DNA from 2 places in the Massilia sp. 05N420 genome. Region 2 is predicted to be linked to the other one. Evidence: riboswitches for the same ligand, from Rfam matches in the RefSeq annotation. Region 2 holds a riboswitch; the other holds the start of a gene.
What was found. Region 2 has a riboswitch for thiamine pyrophosphate ahead of thiC (phosphomethylpyrimidine synthase ThiC). Riboswitches for the same ligand answer to the same signal wherever they lie in the genome.
Positions count from the first base shown of each region.

Region 1 (6,159 bases), on a different contig from region 2:
GGATCGCAGCGTCATGATGGCTCCGTTCGGTCCCGGCGGGACGATCCGCTCATTATGTATGTATGAACCCCCAAATGACTCACCAATTGTCACGCCTTCGGCTTGCGCAATCGCGCTCCAGCTTCGATAATCGACCGCTATGAACGACCCGCTCACCTTCCTCGGCTTCCCGACGACCCCGCTGGAACTCATCTCCTTCGTCCTCTCCATCGTCACGGTGCTGCTCAACATCCGCCGCATCCACTGGGCCTGGCTGTTCGCGATCGTGTCGTCCGCCACCTACGGCGTCGTGTTCTTCGAGGCCCGCCTGTACGGCGACGCCGGCCTGCAGGCGGTCTTCATCGCCGCTGCAGTGTGGGGCTGGTACGAATGGCTGCGCGGTACGGGCGAAGATGACAAGCCGCTGGTGGTGACGCGCCTGGACGCGAAGGGCTGGATCTGGTCGCTGGCCGGATGGGGACTGGGCTTCTTCATCCTGTCGTGGTTCCTGCATGGTTACACCGACACCGACGTGCCGCACATGGACGGCTTCCTCACCGCCGGCAGCCTGCTCGGCACCCTGCTGGCGGCGCGCAAGAAGGTCGAGAACTGGCATGTGTGGATCGTGGTCGACATCCTGTATGTCGGCCTGTACGTCTACAAGGACCTGCACCTGACCGCGATCCTGTACGCGGTGTTCGTGGGGATGGCGGTGCTGGGCCTGCGCGCCTGGGCGCGTGCGGCGCGCGAGGGGGCGCGATGACGCGCGGCTCGCTACCGGCGCGGATTGCGATTCTCGGCGCCGAGTCGACCGGCAAGTCGACCCTGGCGCCGGCGCTGGCGGCGCGCTACGGCACGCTGTGGGTGCCCGAGTACCTGCGCGAGTTCGTCGAGACGGAGCAGCGGGTGCCGCGCGAAGAGGACCAGCCCGCGATCGCGCGCGCCCAGCGCGGGCGCGAGGATGCCCTGGCCGGATCGAAGGATGCGCGGCGCTTCCTGTTCTGCGACACCACGCCGCTGATGACGGCGGTCTACAGCCGCATCTACTGGGGCCGGGTGCCGGTGGAACTGCTGGAGATGGAAGCCGCGCACGACTATGCGGCGACCCTGGTGGCGGGCCTGGACCTTCCCTGGGTGCCGGACGGCCTGCAGCGCGAATCGGAAGAGGTGAGGAAGCAGGTGCACGACTGCCTGCTGGCGGTGCTGCGCGAACGGGGCATCCCGTTCACGCTGCTGGAGGGAGACCTGGCGCAGCGGCTGCGCCAGGTGGAGGACCTGCTCGGTCCTCCCTGAGCTTCGCGATCAGAAGTCGAATTGCCCCGACACGCGGAAGGTGCGCGGCGCGCCCGGCAGCAGGTAGCCGCCCAGCGCCGGCGTGACGTCGCGCCAGTAGAACTTGTCGAACAGGTTGTCGACGCGGGCGCGCAGCGTCACTTTCGTCACGCCCAGCTTCATGGCCCAGGCGGCGCCGAGGCCGAACACGTGGTAGTCGGGCACGAACACGCGGTTCTCGACATCGAAGGCCTTCTTGCCCGAGTACTGCCAGTTGGCGTCGACCTTCAGGCCGGGCACTTGCGGCACGGCGTACTCGATCCAGGCGGTCGACTTGACGCTGGGGACGTCGGTGACGCGCTTGCCGTCGATGGTCGGATCGCCGGTGCCGTCCTGCCGGGTGTTCAGGGCCATCAGCGACAGGCCGGCCTGCAGGTTGGAAGCCAGCTTGCCGTCCGCCGACAGCTCGATGCCGCGGTGGGTCTCGCGGCCGCCGCGCACGTAGGGATGGCGCTGCACGGTGTCGCCGTCGACCACCACGGCCACGGTGCGGTTCGGGTCCGTGTACTCGAGGCCCTGGCGGATCTGGAACAGCGAGGCCGACAGGTTCACCCCGCGCACGGAGCCCTTGGCGCCCAGTTCGAACTGCTTCGAGCGGCCCGGTTCCAGCACCTGGTTCTCGTTCGAGGTTTCCATCGGCGCGATGCCGCCGTGCTGCAGGCCGTGGCTCACGGAGCCGTAGACGTTCCAGTCGCGATTCAGGTTGTAGACCAGGGCGACGCTCGGCAGCAGGAAGGAATCCTTGCTATCCACGTAGCCGGCGGTGTGCACGACCGGACGGTCGTCTTCCCAGTCGCGGCGCTTGGTCTCGACGTAGCGCAGGCCGCCGTGCAGGGTCAGCTGCGGGGTGATGGTCACGATGTCCTGGGCGAACAGCGCGCTCTCCTGGTCGCTGCGGCGTTCGAACACGGGGCCGGTGACGCGGTCCGGGCCGGCGTGCGGGGTGTCCAGCGGATGCCAGATATTGCTGTAGCCGACCAGGTCGTAAACATAGTCGCCGAAGCTGTCGTGGCGCTCCGAATACGAGGCGCCGACGGTCAGCTCATGGCGCAGCGCGCCGGTGGCGAAGCGGCCCTGCAGCATCGCCTGCAGGCCCCACGGCGTCTTGCGCTCGCCCTCGCTCTGGTAGTCGTAGACGTCGTAGTCGCCGTTCGAGCAGAAGCCCGGATAGTAGCCCGCGCCCTCGTTGCTGCAGCCGTAGGGGAAGGCGGTGTAGTCGTTACGCTTGAACCAGTGCTTGTTGGCGGCAACCAGCGCTTTCCAGCCGTCCGCCAGCTTGTACTCGAAGCGCAGGCCGAGATTGGTGTCGCGGGTATCGACCGGACGGGCCCAGGGCTGGTCATTGAGCAGCAGCCTGGCGGAGACGCCGGACGGCAGCACCTCGTTGCGGATCAGCTGATAGCCGGGTGCGGTGAGCTGGGCCTTGTGCTGGTAGTCGAAGTCGACCTGGAACAGGGCGTCCGGGCTGATCTGCCAGTCGAAGGCGCCGGACACGAACTGGCGGTCGCCGTTGGCGCCGCGCACATAGGAATGCAGGTCGGCGGCGGCGGCATTGATGCGGTAGCCGAAGCGGCGGTCGTCGAAGCGGCCGCCCAGGTCGACCGTGCCGTACAGGGTGCCGCGCTCGCTCACTTCGACGGTGGCCGAGCGCAGCGGGGTATTGGTCGGGCGCTTGGTCACGTAGTTGACGATGCCGCCCGGGGTGGCGACGCCGGCGGTGAGGCCGGCCAGGCCCTTCAGCACCTCGATGCGTTCCTTGTTCTCCAGCGGGATCTGGGTGTCGCCCGGAATCGCGAAGCCATCCTTGCGGTAGCTGTAGTTGTTGTCGAGGGCGAAGCCGCGGATCGAGAACTGTTCGGCATAGCCGACCGCGTTGTAGGCGTCGCTGACCGAGGCGTCGTAGCGCATCGCCTCGGTGGCATTACGGATCGACAGGTCCTGCATCCGGGTGCGGTCGATCGCGCTGATCGAGGCCGGGGTTTCCCACAGCGAGGATTCGGAGAAGCCGCCGACGGCGGCGCGTTCCAGTCCGGCGCGGGCGCCGGTCACGACCACTTCGGCGATCGGCTGGCCGTTCTGTTCCTGCGCATGGACGTTGAGGGAGAAGGCTTGCGCGATGGCGCAGGCGAGGATCGGGTACTTCAGTTGTGGTTTCATTGTTTGCTCGTCTTCGCGCCGGCTCGGGGAAGGGCAAACTGGAGTGGGCGCCGTTCGGCACCGCGTTGCGCTTTCCTTCGCTGGCATTATCCAGATCAGGTACGAAGGGTATCTCTCACCCGGAAGCAGATCGGCTTCCAGGACCCCTAGCGAAGGCGCGAGTGTAGCACGGATGCGGGCGAGCGTGGCGAGTCTGGCAATGCTCGCCGGATGGCGCTCAGCTTCTTTGCGTTATGTAGGCTTCGCGCAACGGCCGCCAGCTCAGGCGGGCTTCGATGAGGCGGCGGTAGGGCGTGTCGATGTGGGCGGGTGTGCGGCGGATGTAGTCCTCGGCCTTGGCGCGCTCGCCGCCGCGCAGGCTGCCGAGCCAGGCGACGGCTTCCCCGGCCGTCGGCGCACGGCCGCTGGCGCGGTCGAATTTGGCGGGCAGGGCGGTCCAGACCACGGCGTCGATGCGCTTGCCGCGCATCCATCCGGTGATACGCGGGGAGCCCCAGGCGATGCAGGCGATGTTCATGAGCAATTGAACTTTGGCGATATCGAGTGCCAGTCTGGCTTGCCAGAACAAAGCGGGGTGCACGGCTGTCCGCGCACCCCACCGTGCGTCTACATCAGGCGCAGCGCTCGAGAACCTTGCGGCTCACGTTCAGCGTGACCTCGCCGCTTTCGCCCAGGTTCGTCATGCCGTGCGCTTCCAGGGCGGCGACGACGGCCGGCACGACATCCTTGCCGAGGCCATAGTCGGCAAAGCGGGTACCCACGCCGACTGCGCGGAAGAAGTCCTCAGTGCGGGCAATGGCCGCCTCGATGCGCGCATCTTCGTCGCCGTCACGCAGGCCCCATACGCGCGCCGCGTACTGCAGCAGCTTTGCCCGCTTGGCATCGCGGCGTTCGCGCAGCATGGCCGGCAGTACCAGCGCCAGGGTCTGTGCATGGTCCAGGCCGTACAGTGCGGTCAGTTCGTGGCCGATCATGTGGGTGGACCAGTCCTGCGGCACGCCGGCGCCGATCAGGCCGTTCAGGGCCAGGGTCGCGGTCCACATCAGGTTGGCGCGCACCGCGTAGTTGTCGGGCTCGGCCAGCGCGCGCGGACCTTCTTCCACCAGGGTCTGCAGCAGACCCTCGGCAAAGCGGTCCTGCACCTTGGCATCGGCCGGCACCGTCATGTACTGCTCCATGATGTGGACGAAGGCGTCGACGATGCCGTTGCCGACCTGGCGTGCCGGCAGGGTATAGGTGCGGGTCGGGTCGAGGATGGCGAACTGCGGGAACACCAGGCGCGACATGAAGGCGAATTTTTCCTGCGTGGCTTGTTTGGTGATCACGCTGCCGGAGTTCATCTCGGAGCCGGTGGCCGGCAGGGTCAGCACCGCGCCGAAAGGCAGGGCCGCGCTCACGTTCTTTGCGCGCTGTTCGAGAATGGTCCACGGGTCGGCATCCAGCAGGCTGCCGGCGGCAACGAACTTGGTGCCGTCGATGACCGAGCCGCCGCCCACCGCGAGCAGGAAGTCGATGTTCTCGCGCTTGACCACGGCGATGGCCTCGACCAGGGTCTCGTAGCTGGGGTTCGGCTCGATGCCACCGAATTCGAAGATGGTACGGCCGTCCAGGGCGGCCATCACAGCGTCGTAGGTGCCGTTGGCGCGGATGCTGCCGCCGCCGTACAGCACCAGCACGCGCGCGCGGGCAGGGACCAGCTGCGCCAGGTGCTCGATCTGGTTCTCGCCGAACAGGATGCGGGTAGGATTGTGGAAGTCGAAGTTAAGCAAAATAAAAATCCCCCTCGGGTTGCAGAGGAGGGGGATTATCGCGCAAGCGGGAAAAGCGCGTTGGCGGGCGGTCCGCCGCCGGAGTTCAGACCTGCGCCGGCTCCAGCACCGGCGCCGCATGCTCGACGTGGGCGCGGGCATGCAGCAGGTGGCGCTGCAGCGTCGTGCGGGCGGATTCGCAGATCAGGCGCCAGTGTTCGCGGCGCTGGGCGGCGCGCTTGCGGTGCTTGGACGGCATTTCGGACAGCGGCTTGACGTAGAAGGGCAGGGCGATCCGGTAGCCCCGCTTGCCCGGCATTTCCTCGCCGCCCAGGATTTTCCAGAAGCCGTCGTAGGCATTGGCGAAGTGCTTTTCCGGGTCGGGGTCGTAGGCGATGTGATCTTCGCTGCGGATGGCCACGACCTGGTCGATGRCGACCGCCTGCGCCACGCCCTGCATCGCGGCGAAGCAGAAGAAGCTGGGGGAATTGTTAGGGAATACGCGCTCGAAGGCTTCGAAGGCGGCGCCGGAATCGACCCAGCGGCCCTGGTTGCGGGCGATGAAGGGCACCACCGGCGCATCGACGCCGACCATGTGGCCTTCCAGCCAGCTGAAGGACAGGCGGTGCAGGCATTTGCCGTCGGCGACCAGGGCCAGGGTCAGGTCGCCCTCGGCATTGCTGCGCGACGCCATTTCGAGCTGGATCATGAAGCTGCTGCCGTCGGCATCGATCTGCCACAGCGGCAGGCAGCGGGCGCCGTAGACGGCCTGCTTGTAGGCGTCGTTGAAGGTGGTTTCCTCGAAGCGGTAGTGGCTCAGGACCGCCTGCACGCGGCGCCGCGCCGACAGGCCCTTGATGAGGTAGTCGCGGTGACTGAGGTGGTGGAAGGGGTCGTCGTTCGACGGCAGCGCCACGTGGTTGCGGTAGACGCCGAGCTGGCA
Region 1 covers NZ_JBFTMX010000006.1:25,296-31,454, reverse strand. Annotated here, with positions in the region: gene AC1DIX_RS04930 (alpha/beta hydrolase family protein) at 1-15, opposite strand, end outside; gene pnuC (nicotinamide riboside transporter PnuC) at 140-742, shown strand; gene AC1DIX_RS04920 (AAA family ATPase) at 739-1,272, shown strand; gene AC1DIX_RS04915 (TonB-dependent siderophore receptor) at 1,282-3,468, opposite strand; TPP riboswitch at 3,524-3,626, opposite strand; gene AC1DIX_RS04910 (hypothetical protein) at 3,686-3,985, opposite strand; gene AC1DIX_RS04905 (iron-containing alcohol dehydrogenase) at 4,080-5,237, opposite strand; gene AC1DIX_RS04900 (DUF535 family protein) at 5,323-6,159, opposite strand, start outside.
Region 1: linked by a shared signal. The riboswitch ahead of AC1DIX_RS04915 (TonB-dependent siderophore receptor) and the one ahead of thiC (phosphomethylpyrimidine synthase ThiC) in region 2 are both predicted to bind thiamine pyrophosphate.

Region 2 (6,159 bases):
CCTGCTCGATGATGAGCGAGAGGTTCCAGGGATTCAGGATGCCCATGCCGGAGCCGATCAGGGAGGCCAGCGGCATCACCGCCACGCAGCCGATGTCCTCCAGCATGCGCGCCTGGATCGGGTCGTCGCTGCAGTAGACCATCACGTCGAAGCCGTCGCGCACCAGCTCCTCGGCGGCGCGCAGGGTTTCGGGCATGTTGGGGAACAGGGTCTTCTCGTCGCCCAGCACTTCGAGTTTCACGAGCTTGTGCCCGTTCAGCAGTTCGCGCGCCAGCTGCAGCGTGTACACGGCATCCTTCGCCGTGTAGCAGCCGGCGGTGTTCGGCAGGATGGTGTAGCGCGAGGGCGGCACCGCGTCGAGCAGGTTGGGCGCATGCGGATCCTGGCCGATGTTCACGCGGCGGATCGCCACCGTGATGATCTCGGCGCCCGCGGCCGCGGTGGCCGCCGCGGTCTGCTCCAGGTCGCGGTATTTGCCGCTGCCGACCAGCAGGCGCGAGTTGTATTCCTTGCCGGCGATGACGAGCGGCCGGTCCTTGGTCTGGTTCATGTGTTCTCCGATTCCGTAAAGTTTCAGCCGCCGCCGATGGCGCGCACCACGTCCACCTGGTCGCGCGGCTGCAGCAGGGTCGTGCGCCACTGCTCGCGCGGCACCACGCGGTGGTTGACCGCCAGTGCCAGCGCCTGGCCGGACAGCTCGAGCATGTCGACCAGTTCGTGCAGGCTGGATGCGCCTGGCAGTACGTGCGGGGCGCCGTTCAGTTCTATCTCCAGCATCGCTACTCCTTGTGCTCAGTTCTTGAGATAAAGCTCGGCGCCCTTGCGCATGAACTCGACCGCCTTCTCCTGCATGCCGCCGGCCGCGTAGTCGCGCACTTCCTGGGTGATCTTCATCGAGCAGAAATGCGGCCCGCACATCGAGCAGAAGTGGGCCACCTTGGCGGAGTCCTTCGGCAGCGTCTCGTCGTGGAAGGCGCGCGCCTTGTCCGGATCGAGGCCGAGGTTGAACTGGTCTTCCCAGCGGAATTCGAAGCGCGCCTTCGACAAGGCGTTGTCGCGGATCTGCGCGCCCGGATGGCCCTTCGCCAGGTCGGCCGCATGCGCCGCGATCTTGTAAGTGATGATGCCGTCCTTGACGTCGTCCTTGTCGGGCAGGCCCAGGTGCTCTTTCGGGGTCACGTAGCACAGCATGGCGGTGCCGTACCAGCCGATGTTGGCGGCGCCGATGCCCGAGGTGATGTGGTCGTAGCCGGGAGCGATGTCGGTGGTCAGCGGGCCGAGGGTGTAGAAGGGCGCTTCATGGCACTGTTCCAGTTGCAGGTCCATGTTCTCCTTGATCAGGTGCAGCGGCACGTGGCCCGGTCCCTCGATCATGGTCTGCACGTCGTGCTTCCAGGCCAGCTGCGTGAGTTCGCCCAGGGTGCGCAGCTCGGCCAGCTGGGCTTCGTCGTTGGCGTCGTAGATGGAGCCGGGGCGCAGGCCGTCGCCGAGGCTGAAGGCGACGTCGTAGGCCTTCATGATCTCGCAGATCTCTTCGAAGCGGGTGTAGAGGAAGGATTCCTTGTGGTGGGCCAGGCACCACTTGGCCATGATCGAGCCGCCGCGCGAGACGATGCCCGTCAACCGGTCCGCCGTCATCGGAATGAAGGGCAGGCGCACGCCGGCGTGGATGGTGAAGTAGTCGACGCCTTGCTCGGCCTGTTCGATCAGGGTGTCGCGGTAGATTTCCCAGGTGAGTTCCTCGGCCTTGCCGTTCACCTTTTCCAGCGCCTGGTAGAGCGGCACGGTGCCGATCGGGACCGGGCTGTTGCGGATGATCCATTCGCGCGTCTCGTGGATGTGCTTGCCGGTCGAGAGGTCCATCACCGTGTCGCCGCCCCAGCGGATCGCCCAGGTCATCTTCTCGACTTCCTCGCCGATGGAAGAGGTGACGGCGGAGTTGCCGATATTCGCATTGATCTTCACGAGGAAGTTGCGGCCGATGATCATCGGCTCGGATTCCGGGTGGTTGATATTGGCCGGCAGGATGGCGCGCCCGCGGGCGATCTCGTCGCGCACGAATTCGGGCGTGATCACGGCGGGAATGGAAGCGCCGAAGGACTGGCCCGGATGCTGGCGCCCCAGCAGGGCGGCCATTTTCTTCCCGGTCGGACCGGCGGCTTCGAGGCTGCGCAGGTATTCCTGGCGCCGCAGGTTCTCGCGGATGGCGACGAATTCCATCTCCGGCGTGACGATCCCCTTGCGCGCATAGTGCATCTGGGTGACGTTGCGGCCGCCGGCCGCGCGGCGCGGTTTGCGCTGCAGGTCGAAGCGCAGTTCGGCCAGCTTCGGATCGCGCAGGCGCTCCTGGCCATAGCGCGAGCTGGGACCGGCCAGTTCGACGGTGTCGCCACGCTCGCGGATCCATCCGGAGCGTGGGCAGGGCAGGCCGGAGCGGATGTCGATGCGCGCCTCGGGGTCGGTGTAGGGCCCTGAGGTGTCGTAGACCCAGACCGGCGGATTCGGCTCCGCGCCAAAGGATGCCGGTGTAGGCGACTGGTGGATCTCGCGCATCGGCACCCGGATGTCGGGACGCGAGCCGGCCACGTAGACCTTGTGCGAGTTGGGAAGAGGCGTCACGGCCGCGGCATCGACCGTGGCGCTGGCGGACAGGAATTTCGGATCGGCGTTCAAGTGCACTCCTTGTATCACTGAAGATCGGCGATCCAGCGGAGGAGTGCAAAGAAACGTAGCACGAGGGCGTACGCGGACTCTGTAGCTTCCCTTCGCTGGCATTATCCAGATCAGGTTCGGAGGGTATTTCTCACCCGCGCGGTTGATGGCGCAGGACCCCTAGCGTTGTTGCCGCCTCATGAAAAGGCGACGGGCGGAGTGTACGTGGGTTTTGGGACAATGGCAATGTGGTCGCATCGAACGTGCGTATCGCCCGTGAGAATGCGCGCATTTCTGCGCCATCCGTCCTGCTAAGCTTCGCACGATGAAAAAGATGACGACCATTCGCAGCCTTGCGTTCACGCTGCTGGCCCTGCACGCGGCGGCATCCGAGGCATGCCGTGTACCGCCGGCCGGACAGATCGTCACACCCGACGAGCAAGTCCTGATGGCGGGGGATGTGGCTGTCGCGCAGGCGATCGGCGCCACGCCACTGGGCGATTACCTGGTCGAATACCGATTCCAGACGCTGGAGCAGCTGAGGGGGACGGGCCGGCAGGTATTCACCGTGATCGGCGGCCCCGAAGGCTTCAACGACAAGGACACCAGTTTCAACAACCACTGGGACCCCGCGTTCTGGAAGCGTGGCGGAGGCCGCACCATCAACGGCTCCGACTGCGTCCTGCGCCCTGGTTTCGTGGTCGGCAACACCTATCTCGTGTTTCTCGGGCTGCAGCCGACCTGGCGCAGCTTCGAGAAGATCGAGATGGCCGGCGGCAGGCCGAATCCCGACGACCGATGGCTGGCCTTTGTAACGCAGAAGCTGGCCCCGTGGCGCGACTACCCCGCCCGCTAACTCACCGAGGAGAAAAACCATGTTCGACCGTCTCAGCCGCAGTTTCCGCCTCGTCGGCGCCAGCGCCCAGGTGCTCAGGCAGGATAAGCACCTGATGCTGTTCCCCATCATTTCCGGCCTCGCCCTGTTCCTGGTGCTGCTCGCCTTCGCGCTGCCGCTGCTCGGCCTGGACTCGATCGACGGCGTCAAGCAGGGCGGCCTGTATTCGACGGCCTTCCTGTTCTACGTGGTCCAGTACTTCGTCATCTTCTACTTCAACACGGCGCTGGTGGGCGCGGTCGTGATGCGGCTCGAAGGCGGCAGCCCGACCCTGGGCGACGGCCTGCGCATCGCCAACAGCCGCATCGGCACGATCTTCGGCTATGCGGTCATTTCCGCCACCATCGGCGTGATCCTGCGCGCCATCCAGGAGCGGGTCGGCTTCATCGGCCGCCTCATCGCCGGCCTGCTCGGCGCCGGCTGGGCGGTCGCCACCTTCCTGGTCGTGCCGGTGATCGCCACCAGCGACCGCGGCGCGCTCGATTCGATCTCCGAGAGCACGGCCCTGCTCAAGCGGAGCTGGGGCGAGAACGTGGCCGGCCAGGTCGGCCTGAACGTCGCCTTCAGCCTGCTGTACCTCTGCCTGCTGGCCGGCGCCGTCGTGCTGGCCATGCTGTTGGCGAAGGTTGCCGCCGGGCCGGTGGCGGTGGGCGTGTTCGCCGCCATCGTCCTGCTGGCCTTCTTGGGCTGCGTGCTGATGCACGCCACGCTGACCGGCATCTATTCCGCCGTGCTGTACCGTTACGCCCTCTACGGCAGCGATGCACCCGGCTTCGACGGCCCGGTCCTGGCGTCGGCATTCCGGCAAAAGTCCTGAAGCCGGCAGGCTTTGGTGCGATACTATGCGGCCCTGAAGTCGATTCAAGCGCCGCAATGCCCACCCTGTCCCAGCTGCTCCTCTACCCGATCAAATCCTGCGCCGGCATGTCGGTGCGGGAAGCCACTCTCCTCGAAACTGGCCTCGCCGCGCATGGCGTGCACGACCGCGAATGGATGCTGGTCACGGAGTCCGGCCAGTTCCTGACCCAGCGCGAATTCCCGCGCATGGCGCTGATCCGGCCGCGTCCCGACGGCGGCAACCTGCGCGTGAGCAGCCCCGGCATGGGCGACCTGCTGCTGCCGCTCGCCTGGCATGACGAACCTGTCCGCCACGTGCAGATCTGGGACGACGCCGTCCGCGCGGCCGACTGCGGCGACGTCGCCGCCGGCTGGTTCACCGAAGCCCTCGGCGCGCGCGAACGCCTGCGCCTGGTGCGCTTCCGCCAGGACGTGGTGCGCCCGACCAGCGTCAAGTGGACCGGCGGCCTGCCTTCGCAGACCCGCTTCGCCGACGGCTATCCGCTGCTGCTGATCGGCCAGTCCTCGCTCGACGACCTGAACCTCCGCCTGCGCGCGGCCGGACGCGCGGCCCTGCCGATGGACCGCTTCCGGCCCAACCTGGTGGTGGCGGGACTGGAAGCCTACGAAGAGGACTACACGGCCTTCCTCAGCACCGGCGCGGCCGAGATCCGTCCGGTGAAACCCTGCGCGCGCTGCCCGATTCCGTCGATCGACCAGGGCACCGGCGTGCCCGGCCCCGATCCGCTCGACATCCTGCAGACCTACCGCGCCAATCCGAAACTCGACGGCGGGATCTGTTTTGGCATGAACTGCATCGTTTCCGCAGGCGCCGGCAGCGTGCTGCGCGTGAACCAGGACTTGACGGCCGAACTCGCATTCTGACAACGTTTTCGTGGCGCCCATTTGCAATACGGCCGAGTTGGCGTAATGTTAGGGCTAATTGCGGAAAGGAATGTCCATGCATGAGCAGCAGGGCGCCAGTGTGCGCGAACTGATGGCCGAGAACGCCGCGCTGCGCAGGCAGCTCGCCAGCCTGATCGACCAGGCCGAGAGCAACCACGCGATCATGATGCGCCACCAGGCCTTCGATCTCGAGCTCGTGGGCGCGGGCAGCTTCCAGGAGCTGGTCGCCACCATCTTCCGCCAGCTGCCGATCGTGTCCAGCCTCGACATCGTGACCTTGTCGCTGGTCGACAGCGGCGCCGACATCTTTACCGTGATGCACAAGCTGGGCGTGGACTTCGACAGCCTGCCCAACCTGCTGTTCCACGAACATCCCGAAGAGCTGGGCTTCGACTTCGCGTCCGGCCATCCGCCGCGGCCGCGGCTGGTGCCCTACCACCCGGTCAGCCACGCGAGCGCCTTCCCCCATCCGCCGGCCGGCCTGGCCAGCGTCGCGCTGGTGCCGCTGCTGCGCAACAAGCGCCTGATCGGTTGCCTGAACCTGGGCAGCCGCGACCCGAGCCGCTTCACGCCGCTGCTGGGCACCGACTTCGTCGAGCACATGGGGTCGATCATCGCCATCTGCCTGGAGAACGTGATCAGCAACGAGATGCTGAAGTACATCGGCCTGACCGATGCGCTGACGGGCGTCTACAACCGCCGCTACATGGACCGCCGCCTGGCCGAGGAGGTCGGCCGTGCGCGCCGCCAGGGCTACAGCATCGCCTGTATGTACATCGACGTCGACCACTTCAAGCAGGTCAACGACACCCACGGCCACCAGGCCGGCGACGACGTGCTGCGCGAAGTGGCGTCGCGCATCAAGGACG
Region 2 covers NZ_JBFTMX010000015.1:230,231-236,389, reverse strand. Annotated here, with positions in the region: gene AC1DIX_RS12310 (thiazole synthase) at 1-550, opposite strand, end outside; gene thiS (sulfur carrier protein ThiS) at 574-777, opposite strand; gene thiC (phosphomethylpyrimidine synthase ThiC) at 793-2,673, opposite strand; TPP riboswitch at 2,744-2,844, opposite strand; gene AC1DIX_RS12295 (hypothetical protein) at 2,987-3,508, shown strand; gene AC1DIX_RS12290 (DUF6159 family protein) at 3,528-4,364, shown strand; gene AC1DIX_RS12285 (MOSC domain-containing protein) at 4,421-5,269, shown strand; gene AC1DIX_RS12280 (GGDEF domain-containing protein) at 5,346-6,159, shown strand, end outside.